2 regions of the Alkaliphilus metalliredigens QYMF genome follow, and region 1 is predicted to be linked to the other one. Evidence: riboswitches for the same ligand, from Rfam matches in the RefSeq annotation. Region 1 holds a riboswitch; the other holds the start of a gene.

Region 1 (4,433 bases):
TGTGCCACAACAAAGGCGCAAAAAAACCACAGTGAGGTTGCGTATCCTCAGGATGATACATATATCATGTTTGGAAAGGAAACAGCAGGGATCCCTAAAGAAATATTAAAAGACCATGAAGAGACATGCATTCGAATTCCCATGGTGGACATCGAACGGGCTCGTTCTTTAAATCTATCCAATGCAGTTTCAATTGTGGTCTATGAAGTATTACGACAATGGGGATATTCAAATATGAGGTAGTGTTATTGCTACGAAAAAGCATCAAAGTTGAGAGCGTTAAACAACTTTGATGCTTTTATTTTTATGAACTAAAGAATTTAGGTTATAAATAGTACAACAAGAAAATATTGTAAATTATATAGATAAGTTATACAATAAAATAAAAGCACCCCTATTAGGAGGTTGGCTATGAAAAAAATTCAAATCATCGCAGATAGTATGCTTGATATACCAAAGAATATAATGAAAGCATATAATATTAAAATAGCACCATTAAGGATTCATTTTGAGGGTGGGGAGTATCGGGATGGAGTAGACTTGAGTCCCCAGCTCTTTTATGAAAAACTATCAGAAGCAAAGGAATTACCGAAAACATCTCAAGTGTCACCAAATACATTTATACAAATGTTTAACGAAGCAATTCAGGAGGGATATGAAGTGATTTGTATTAATGGATCTTCTAGAGCCAGCGGAACCCATCAGTCAGCCATCATTGCGAAAAATGAAATTGACAGCCCGTTGATTGATGTCGTTGATACCATGGGATTAAGTATGGGGGGAGGATTGTTGGTCTATGAAGCTGCCAAAATGGTAGGGGCAGGAAAGGAAAGAAAAGAAATCGTTGAAACACTCCTTGCCTTAAGGGACCGAGTAGATCATATTTTCACAGTGGATACATTGGAATATTTAAAGATGGGTGGACGATTAAATCCGATGAAAGCAACCATTGGAACTATTTTAAGTGTAAAACCAATTCTAACCGTAACTGAGGGCCTAGTGGATTCATTAGATAAGGTAAGGGGAAGCAAAAGGGTTATGGGAAAAATGATTGAGTTAGCTAAAGAAAGAGGAGGAGATTTTCATGAGCAAACCATGGTTTTGGCCCATGCAAATAGACCCGATATTCTGGAAACTTTTAAGGCAAAAGTAATAGCGGAACTAAATCCAAAAGAAGTACTTACAGCTGAGATTGGTGGTACAGTAGGAACCCATGCTGGTCCTGGTACATTAGCTATTTTTTACTATAAAAAAGTGAAATAGAAGGTAGTTGAGATTTTTTGTATTTAAGGCAGAATAATTTGAATTTATCGTGACAATCAATTCACTATCAAATGACAAAAAATGCTTTACATTCTAGTATATAGTTGATATAATTTTAACGAGAAGAGCTACTCGTAAAGTTTACTAATCAGTAATACTATAGCAACAATAGTTACTACTAATAGGAAAAAGATAAATGATTAAAAAAATAGATATTCTGCACTTCTATAATAAATGATAATAAAAAAAATATCGAAATCTGGAAGAAGAATGTGGGAGAGATTCGATCAAGGCCTAAGAAACCATAGGTAATGATTGGACGCCGAAGGAAGAAGCTAGAGAAATTGCCCTTTTCTAGTGAAAATCTCAGGCAAAAGGACCGTATTTGGACAGAACTCTGGAAAGCGATTTTTCACCGAAGGAGCAACTCCTCATACATTGAGGAAGAATCTCTCAGGTACAAAAACAGAGATGACTTTTGGCAACGGGCTGTTGACATAAGTTTCTCTGTTTTTGTTTTGCCATTTTCGTGTATAGTCAATCTTTGGAAAGGCAATAAATTAAAGAGTAATACTAGATGATTAGAATAAATTACAGTGGAAATACATAGGTCACATTGTATGAGAGGGGACGTTAAAGTTGAAGGCTATCATTGTCACCAATAATCCTAGAGTAAAGGAAAAGTATAGTCAGATTTATCAAGTGGTGTTTGAAGAAGGAAGCGTCTTAGATGTGTTAAGACAGGTCCGGGATTATATTCATCGAGGACATGAACTACTAACCCACCCATTATCAGGAAGCGTTAAGCCTAATGAGTCACCCTATAAAAGTGTCTTAGTCTCTACAATGGCTGAAACAGTAGAACTAAACTCAGTTAGAATCATAGAAGGAAGCATGGAAACCGCACAGAAATTGATTAATATGAAAACGATTCCGCGTTGGAGTGAAAAAGTACTCCAAGATTTTCAAGTGATAGACTGTTCATTGATTGACAGTGGCATTGAAAGTATGACACAATTTTAATGATGTTAAATTAACTGGTTCTAAAAGCAAGACAAAAAGGACTAAATAAATTAAAAGAAGTTAAGGAGTGGAAAACATGGAAAATGTTTATGATGTTGTAATTATTGGAGGGGGTCCTGCGGGACTATCAGCTGGGCTTTATGCAGCAAGAGGAAAAATGACTACTTTAATTCTAGAAAAAGAAAAGACCGGTGGCCAAATTGCCACAACTGAAGAAGTGGCGAACTACCCTGGTTCAATTACAGATGCCACAGGTCCCGCATTAGTTGCCAGAATGGTTGAGCAATGTAATGAATTTGGAGCAAAAATTGAAAAGGACACAATTAAAGAAGTTAAGTTAGAGGGAAAAATTAAGATTTTAGTAGGAGAAAAGAATACATATCATGCAAAGTCTATTATTGTAGCTCCAGGAGCCAGTCCAAGACTTTTAGGTGTACCAGGAGAAAAAGAGTTAACAGGTAAAGGGGTATCTTATTGTGCCACCTGCGATGGCGATTTCTTCACAGATTTTGAGGTGTTTGTCATTGGTGGAGGAGACTCTGCGGTTGAAGAAGCAATGTTTATTACAAAATTTGCCCGTAAGGTAACCATTGTTCATAGAAGAGAAGAACTTAGGGCAGCTAAGTCTATTCAAGAAAAAGCATTTAAGCACCCTAAAATTGATTTTATTTGGAATACAACAATCAAAGAAATTAAAGGTGATGGGTTAGTTGAATCAGTTGTATTTGAAAACCTAAAAACTGGGGAAATTACAGAGCATCATGCAGATGAAGAAGATGGCACATTTGGTATTTTTATGTTTGTGGGATATATTCCCCAAACCGACTTGTTTAAAGGTATGTTAGACATGGATCGTACAGGTTACATCGTGACAGATGATAATATGAAGACCAATGTCCCAGGGGTATTTGGAGCAGGGGACTGTCGGGTCAAGTCATTAAGACAGGTTGTAACTGCAGTATCAGATGGGGCCATTGCAGCTGTACAAGCAGAAAAATATATTGAAAATAATTTCGAAGAGTAAAGCTTGATTCGTAATTAGGTGAAATTAAAAATCAAATTAATGTCTCCTTTGTACTTCTGGTTTAGAGGAGATAGATAAAATGAATGCGATGTTAAGGAGGTGAAAAGATGCTAGCAGTGGATAAAGAAACTTTTGAACAAGAAGTGTTAAAGGCAGAAGGATATGTTTTGGTTGATTTTTGGAGTGACGGATGCGAACCATGCAAGGCTTTAATGCCTGATGTTGAAGCATTAGAGGCACAGTATGGAGACAAAGTGAAATTTGTTAAGCTAAACACAACTCAAGCCAGAAGATTGGCAATAAAAGAAAAGGTACTTGGACTGCCAACAATTTCCATGTATAAAGATGGAGTTAAGGTGGAAGAAGTAACTAAGGATGCAGCAAACAAGGAAAATATTGAGGCAATGATTACAAAAAGCTTATAAGGCTCTACTGGCCTATGGCATGAACGTTCAAACTATAGGCCTGATCAATAAAGGGAGGTGAAGATTGTGCGCTTAGAATTAGGTAAGATTTTCATCAAAGATGTACAGTTTGGTAACGCATCGAAAGTGGAAAATGGCGTGCTGTATGTCAATAAGGATGAAATGATAAAAGAAATTGGCGGAGATGAACACATCAAGAGCATTGAAATTGGGTTAGCACATCCGGGTGAGGAAATTAGAATTACACCTGTTAAAGATGTCATTGAACCAAGAGTTAAGGTGGAAGGTCCCGGTGGTATTTTCCCAGGGATACTAAGTAAAGTTGAGACTGTTGGAACTGGACGCACACATGCTTTGAAGAATGTAGCTGTTGTGACTGCTGGTAGCATTGTTGGATTCCAAGAAGGTATTATTGACATGACGGGTCCAGGAGCAGAATACACACCATTTTCACAAAACCATAACATTGTTGTTGTTTGTGAACCGGTAGATGGTTTAAAGCAATACGATCATGAAGCGGCTGTGAGAATGATTGGACTAAAGTCAGCTCAATACTTAGGTGAGCTAGCAAGAAGTCTTCAACCAGATGAAGTACAAGTATATGAAACACAACCAATCTTTGAATCAGTTAAGAAGTATCCTGACTTACCTAAAGTGGGTTATGTATACATGCTTCAAACCCAAGGACTTTTACATGA
Region 2 (4,433 bases), 230 kb from region 1:
GCTCTAATACATTATCGATTGATGCCGAGTCACTACCACCAGGCTCGATGATTGGTAATATCTTCTTGAAATCATCTCCAAAACTTTCAGAATGCATGACACCCTCCCTTGCATTCATCCAGTTTATATTCCCTCTTATGGTGTTAATCTCTCCATTTTGGGCAAGGTAGCGAAATGGCTGTGCCAGTTTCCATGAGGGAAATGTGTTGGTACTATATCTTTCATGAACAAGTGCAATGGCAGTTATTACCCTTTCATCTAATAAATCTACATAAAATTCCTCAAGCTTATACCCTAGTATTTGTCCTTTATATATGATGGTTTTACTACAAAGAGAGCATACATAAAAATGATCTGTATAGGGCTTCTGGGCACTCCTCACCTCTTGTTGCGCTCGTTTTCGTACAACTAAGAGCTTCTGTTCAAACAGGGCTTTGCTTTGCCCTTTTCGAGCAAGGAAAAACTGTGCCACCACAGGTCTAGTTGCCTTTGCAGATTCACCACATCCAGCCTCATCTATGGGTACTTCCCTCCAGCCCAACAGGTTTTGCTTTTCCTCTCTGATGACTCTTTCAATCACGCCTTCGCAAAAGAGTCTGGCATTTGGATCTCTAGGTAAAAAAATCATACCCACAGCATAGTCTCCAGGATCAGGTAAGTCTATATTCAATGCTTCAACCTCTTCCTTAAAAAAATCCTGGGGAATCTGAATCAAAATACCCGATCCGTCACCAGTGGTGGCATCTGCTCCTACTGCACCTCTATGCTTGAGACTCTTTAATATTTGTAGTCCTTGTTTTAAAATTTCATGGTTTTGATGCCCTTTTATATGTGCAATAAACCCAAGTCCACAGCTATCTTTTTCCATACTAGGATCATACAATCCTTGTTTTTCAGGTAATTCAAATCTTTTCATTTATGTTTTCCTCCTTAGTAGATAGTATTAATTCACTCACTCACTCTCTTATCTTCATATAAAGACTAGTAATTGAATTAAATTATATTAACTAATTCATTTTTCTAAATTTTCTTTCAATTTGGTTTAAGTAATATTCTATCATAATTATTCATTGCATTCAATATTTTTTTGTGATTTTTTTGTGATTTTTTAATATAAATTAGATTAAACTCCAGCTAATTCAATGAAAACGTTGCCATTCGATCAAGTCCAACTAAAGTGTATATTTATACTGTTTGCATGAATTATAATTCATATAAGCTCATCTATATTTTCAATCTAAAAATCATCAGCATCTTTTTTTTCCTAGATGACAGATTTCATTTTTCCTATTTCATAACCTAATATTCTTGTGGTGACACCTTTTTTTCTTTATTTAATGCTCTTCTGCTCATTTAAAATGAGATTTATTAAATTTTTAATTGCTTTATACCATCATCTTGTGTTAGAATCATATTTAAATAATTTCATAGAATTGGATGAAGATAATGGGATAAGATATTAAACCGTTATTGGACGAGCCTCTGGAGAGACTCATAGGAGCACCGAAGGGGAAAGCCATGTATTTTGGTCAAACTCTCAGGTAAAAGGACAGGGGATTTTTGTTTTAATGAATAAGTCATTATTTATGTTGCTTTTTTTGCAGCTCCAGTGGCGGTTTACTATTAAAACATAAAATCTTTATTCTCCAGAGACTAAATTATTCAGTTTAGTCTCTTTGTATTTTTTGCAATGTGATCCACCACTTATACTTAATCAAAGGAAGGGGAGGTTATTAAAATGAAAGCATTTATAACCGTTATCGGAAAGGACAAAATAGGCATTATTTATGGCATTTCTTCTGTACTTCAAAAAAGTAGCGTTAATATTTTAGATATAAACCAAACACTTTTGCAAGATACCTTTACAATGGTAATGCTTGTAGATTTACAAGAAATGAACATTGAATTCAAAGAATTAAAAGAAAAGCTACAAGATTCCGCTCATACAATAGGTGTGTCAGTTAGAATTCAACAAGAAGCTATATTTAATTCAATGCATGTTATTTAATACACAAGGAGATGAACAATATGATCAATTCACAGAACATAATGGAAACAATTAATATGATTGAAAAAGAAAAGCTTGATATTAGAACAATTACAATGGGGATATCACTTTTAGATTGTTGTAGTAGCGATGGTAAAAAGTCTAGAACTAAAATCTATGATAAAATCACAAGACTTGCTGAAAATTTAGTCAATGTTGGAGATATGATTGAAACAGAATATGGCATTCCAATTATTAATAAAAGGATATCCATCACGCCAATTGCTCATATTGCACAATCTTGTGGTGATCATGATTATGTGGAATTTGCTAAAACCTTGGATCAAGCAGCAAAAGCTGTTGGTATCAACTTCATTGGTGGTTTTTCAGCCCTTGTACAAAAAGGGTATACCAAGGGAGATAAAATACTAATTGACTCAATTCCCGAAGCATTGGCTACTACAGAAAGAGTTTGCTCATCTGTCAATATTGGTTGTACAAAATCCGGCATTAATATGGATGCGGTTAGAGATATGGGAGAAATTATCAAGAGAACAGCTTATTTAACAAGGGATCAAGATAGCTTAGGATGTGCAAAACTTGTGGTTTTTGCCAATGCCGTAGAAGATAACCCTTTCATGGCTGGTGCTTTTCACGGTGTCGGTGAAGGCGAATGTGTTATCAATGTTGGCGTAAGTGGTCCTGGGGTTATCAAATCATCCATTGAAAATTTAAAAGGAGAAAGCTTCGATGTGATAGCTGAAGCAATTAAAAAGACAGCTTTCAAAATCACACGTATTGGTCAACTTGTAGCCAATGAAGCTTCCACTAGACTTGGCGTACCCTTTGGAATAGTAGATCTGTCCCTAGCTCCTACTCCTGCAGTTGGTGATAGTGTGGCACGAATTTTAGAGGAAATGGGTCTTGAAAGTTGTGGCTGCCATGGAACAACTGCTGCTCTAGCCCTCCTCAATGATGCCGTAAAAAAAGGTGGTGTCATGGCATCCTCACATGTGGGTGGTTTAAGCGGTGCTTTCATTCCAGTAAGTGAAGATGAGGGAATGATCAATGCAATAAAAGCAGGTTCATTAAACCTAGAAAAATTAGAAGCCATGACATGCGTATGCTCTGTTGGTCTAGATATGATTGCAATTCCTGGAGATACCCCTGCATCGACTATCTCTGGAATTATAGCTGATGAGGCTGCCATTGGTGTGGTCAATAATAAGACCACCGCCGTTAGAATCATCCCTGTACATGGTAAAGTCCTTGGGGACGAAGCTGTATTTGGAGGATTATTAGGAAGGGCTCCAATCATGGCTGTCAGCAAGTTTTCAAGCGCAGATTTTATTAATCGAGGAGGTAGAATTCCAGCGCCTATCCACAGTTTTAAAAATTAATTCAGCTTAATTTCTACCATACAGTCAACTCACAATAAAAGCACCAAAATAAAAGAACGAGAAACCTACATCAAACCAGGTTTCTCTTCTTTATTTATGGATTAAGACATCTCAAATAAAGTAACTAAAGACAATCCTTTACTCCATAATCAAATCCTTGATATCAGCCCCCGGTGGAACCATGGGTAATACCAGTTCATCTCGATCAATTTCACAGTTGATGACCACTGGTCCCTTGATTGCCATGGCTTTTTTCAAGACATCCTCTACCTCTTCATTTTTGGTAATATTAAATCCTGTGGCCCCATAGGCCTCTGCAAGTTTAACAATATCTGTTTTTCGATCTAAAGTTGTATTAGAAAACCGTTTTCCATAAAACATTCCCTGCCATTGCCTTACCATGCCTAGTACATGATTGTTAAGCACAATGACTCTAATGGGTAAATTATAGTGTACTGCAGTGGCTAGCTCATTGCAATTCATATAAAAGCAACCGTCTCCAGCTATATTAAATAATTGTCGCTCAGGCAATCCGATCTGCGCACCAATACAGGCTCCCAAGCCAAAGCCCATTGTTCCCAGTCCCCCAGAGGTAATAAAGGAGCGTGGTTGTGTAAACTTGTAAAATAGTGCTGTCCAAATTTGGTTTTGCCCAACCTCCGTAGTAATAACCGCATCCTCCGCTGCCAATTCTTTCACTTTTTCAATGACAAATTGAGGTTTTAGGGTTGTGTTTTTTTCATAGGTCAGGGGATAATCCCTTTGCCAAGCCTTAATTTTCTCAGTCCATTCTTTTCTCTCTTGTTTTTCTAGCCGAGGGTTTAAATCTTTTAATACCTCCGTAATGGTTCCAATAATTGAATAATGAGTTCGAATATTTTTATTGACCTCAGCAGGATCAATATCAATCTGTAATATTTTTGCCCCTGGAGCAAAGCCTTCCACCTTTCCAATGGCCCTATCACTGAATCGAGCCCCAACTGCAATAATCAAATCGCATTCTGTGGCAGCCATGTTTGAGGCCTTGGTGCCATGCATTCCCAATA

The links. A riboswitch is a leader RNA that binds a small molecule or an ion and turns the genes downstream of it on or off. The one in region 1 is predicted to bind glycine.
Region 2: it holds a riboswitch for glycine, as region 1 does, so the genes downstream of both, AMET_RS16695 (ACT domain-containing protein) here and AMET_RS17660 (GrdX family protein) in region 1, are expected to answer to the same signal.

Annotation. Positions count from the first base shown of each region.
Region 1 is NC_009633.1:3,688,812-3,693,244, reverse strand. It holds gene trmL (tRNA (uridine(34)/cytosine(34)/5-carboxymethylaminomethyluridine(34)-2'-O)-methyltransferase TrmL) at 1-243, shown strand, start outside; gene AMET_RS17670 (DegV family protein) at 412-1,263, shown strand; glycine riboswitch at 1,527-1,655, shown strand; glycine riboswitch at 1,659-1,734, shown strand; gene AMET_RS17660 (GrdX family protein) at 1,903-2,286, shown strand; gene trxB (thioredoxin-disulfide reductase) at 2,363-3,310, shown strand; gene trxA (thioredoxin TrxA) at 3,418-3,735, shown strand; gene AMET_RS17645 (glycine/sarcosine/betaine reductase component B subunit) at 3,802-4,433, shown strand, end outside.
Region 2 is NC_009633.1:3,460,763-3,465,195, forward strand. It holds gene gltB (glutamate synthase large subunit) at 1-916, opposite strand, end outside; glycine riboswitch at 1,473-1,563, shown strand; gene AMET_RS16695 (ACT domain-containing protein) at 1,739-2,008, shown strand; gene AMET_RS16700 (PFL family protein) at 2,029-3,387, shown strand; gene ilvB (biosynthetic-type acetolactate synthase large subunit) at 3,526-4,433, opposite strand, start outside.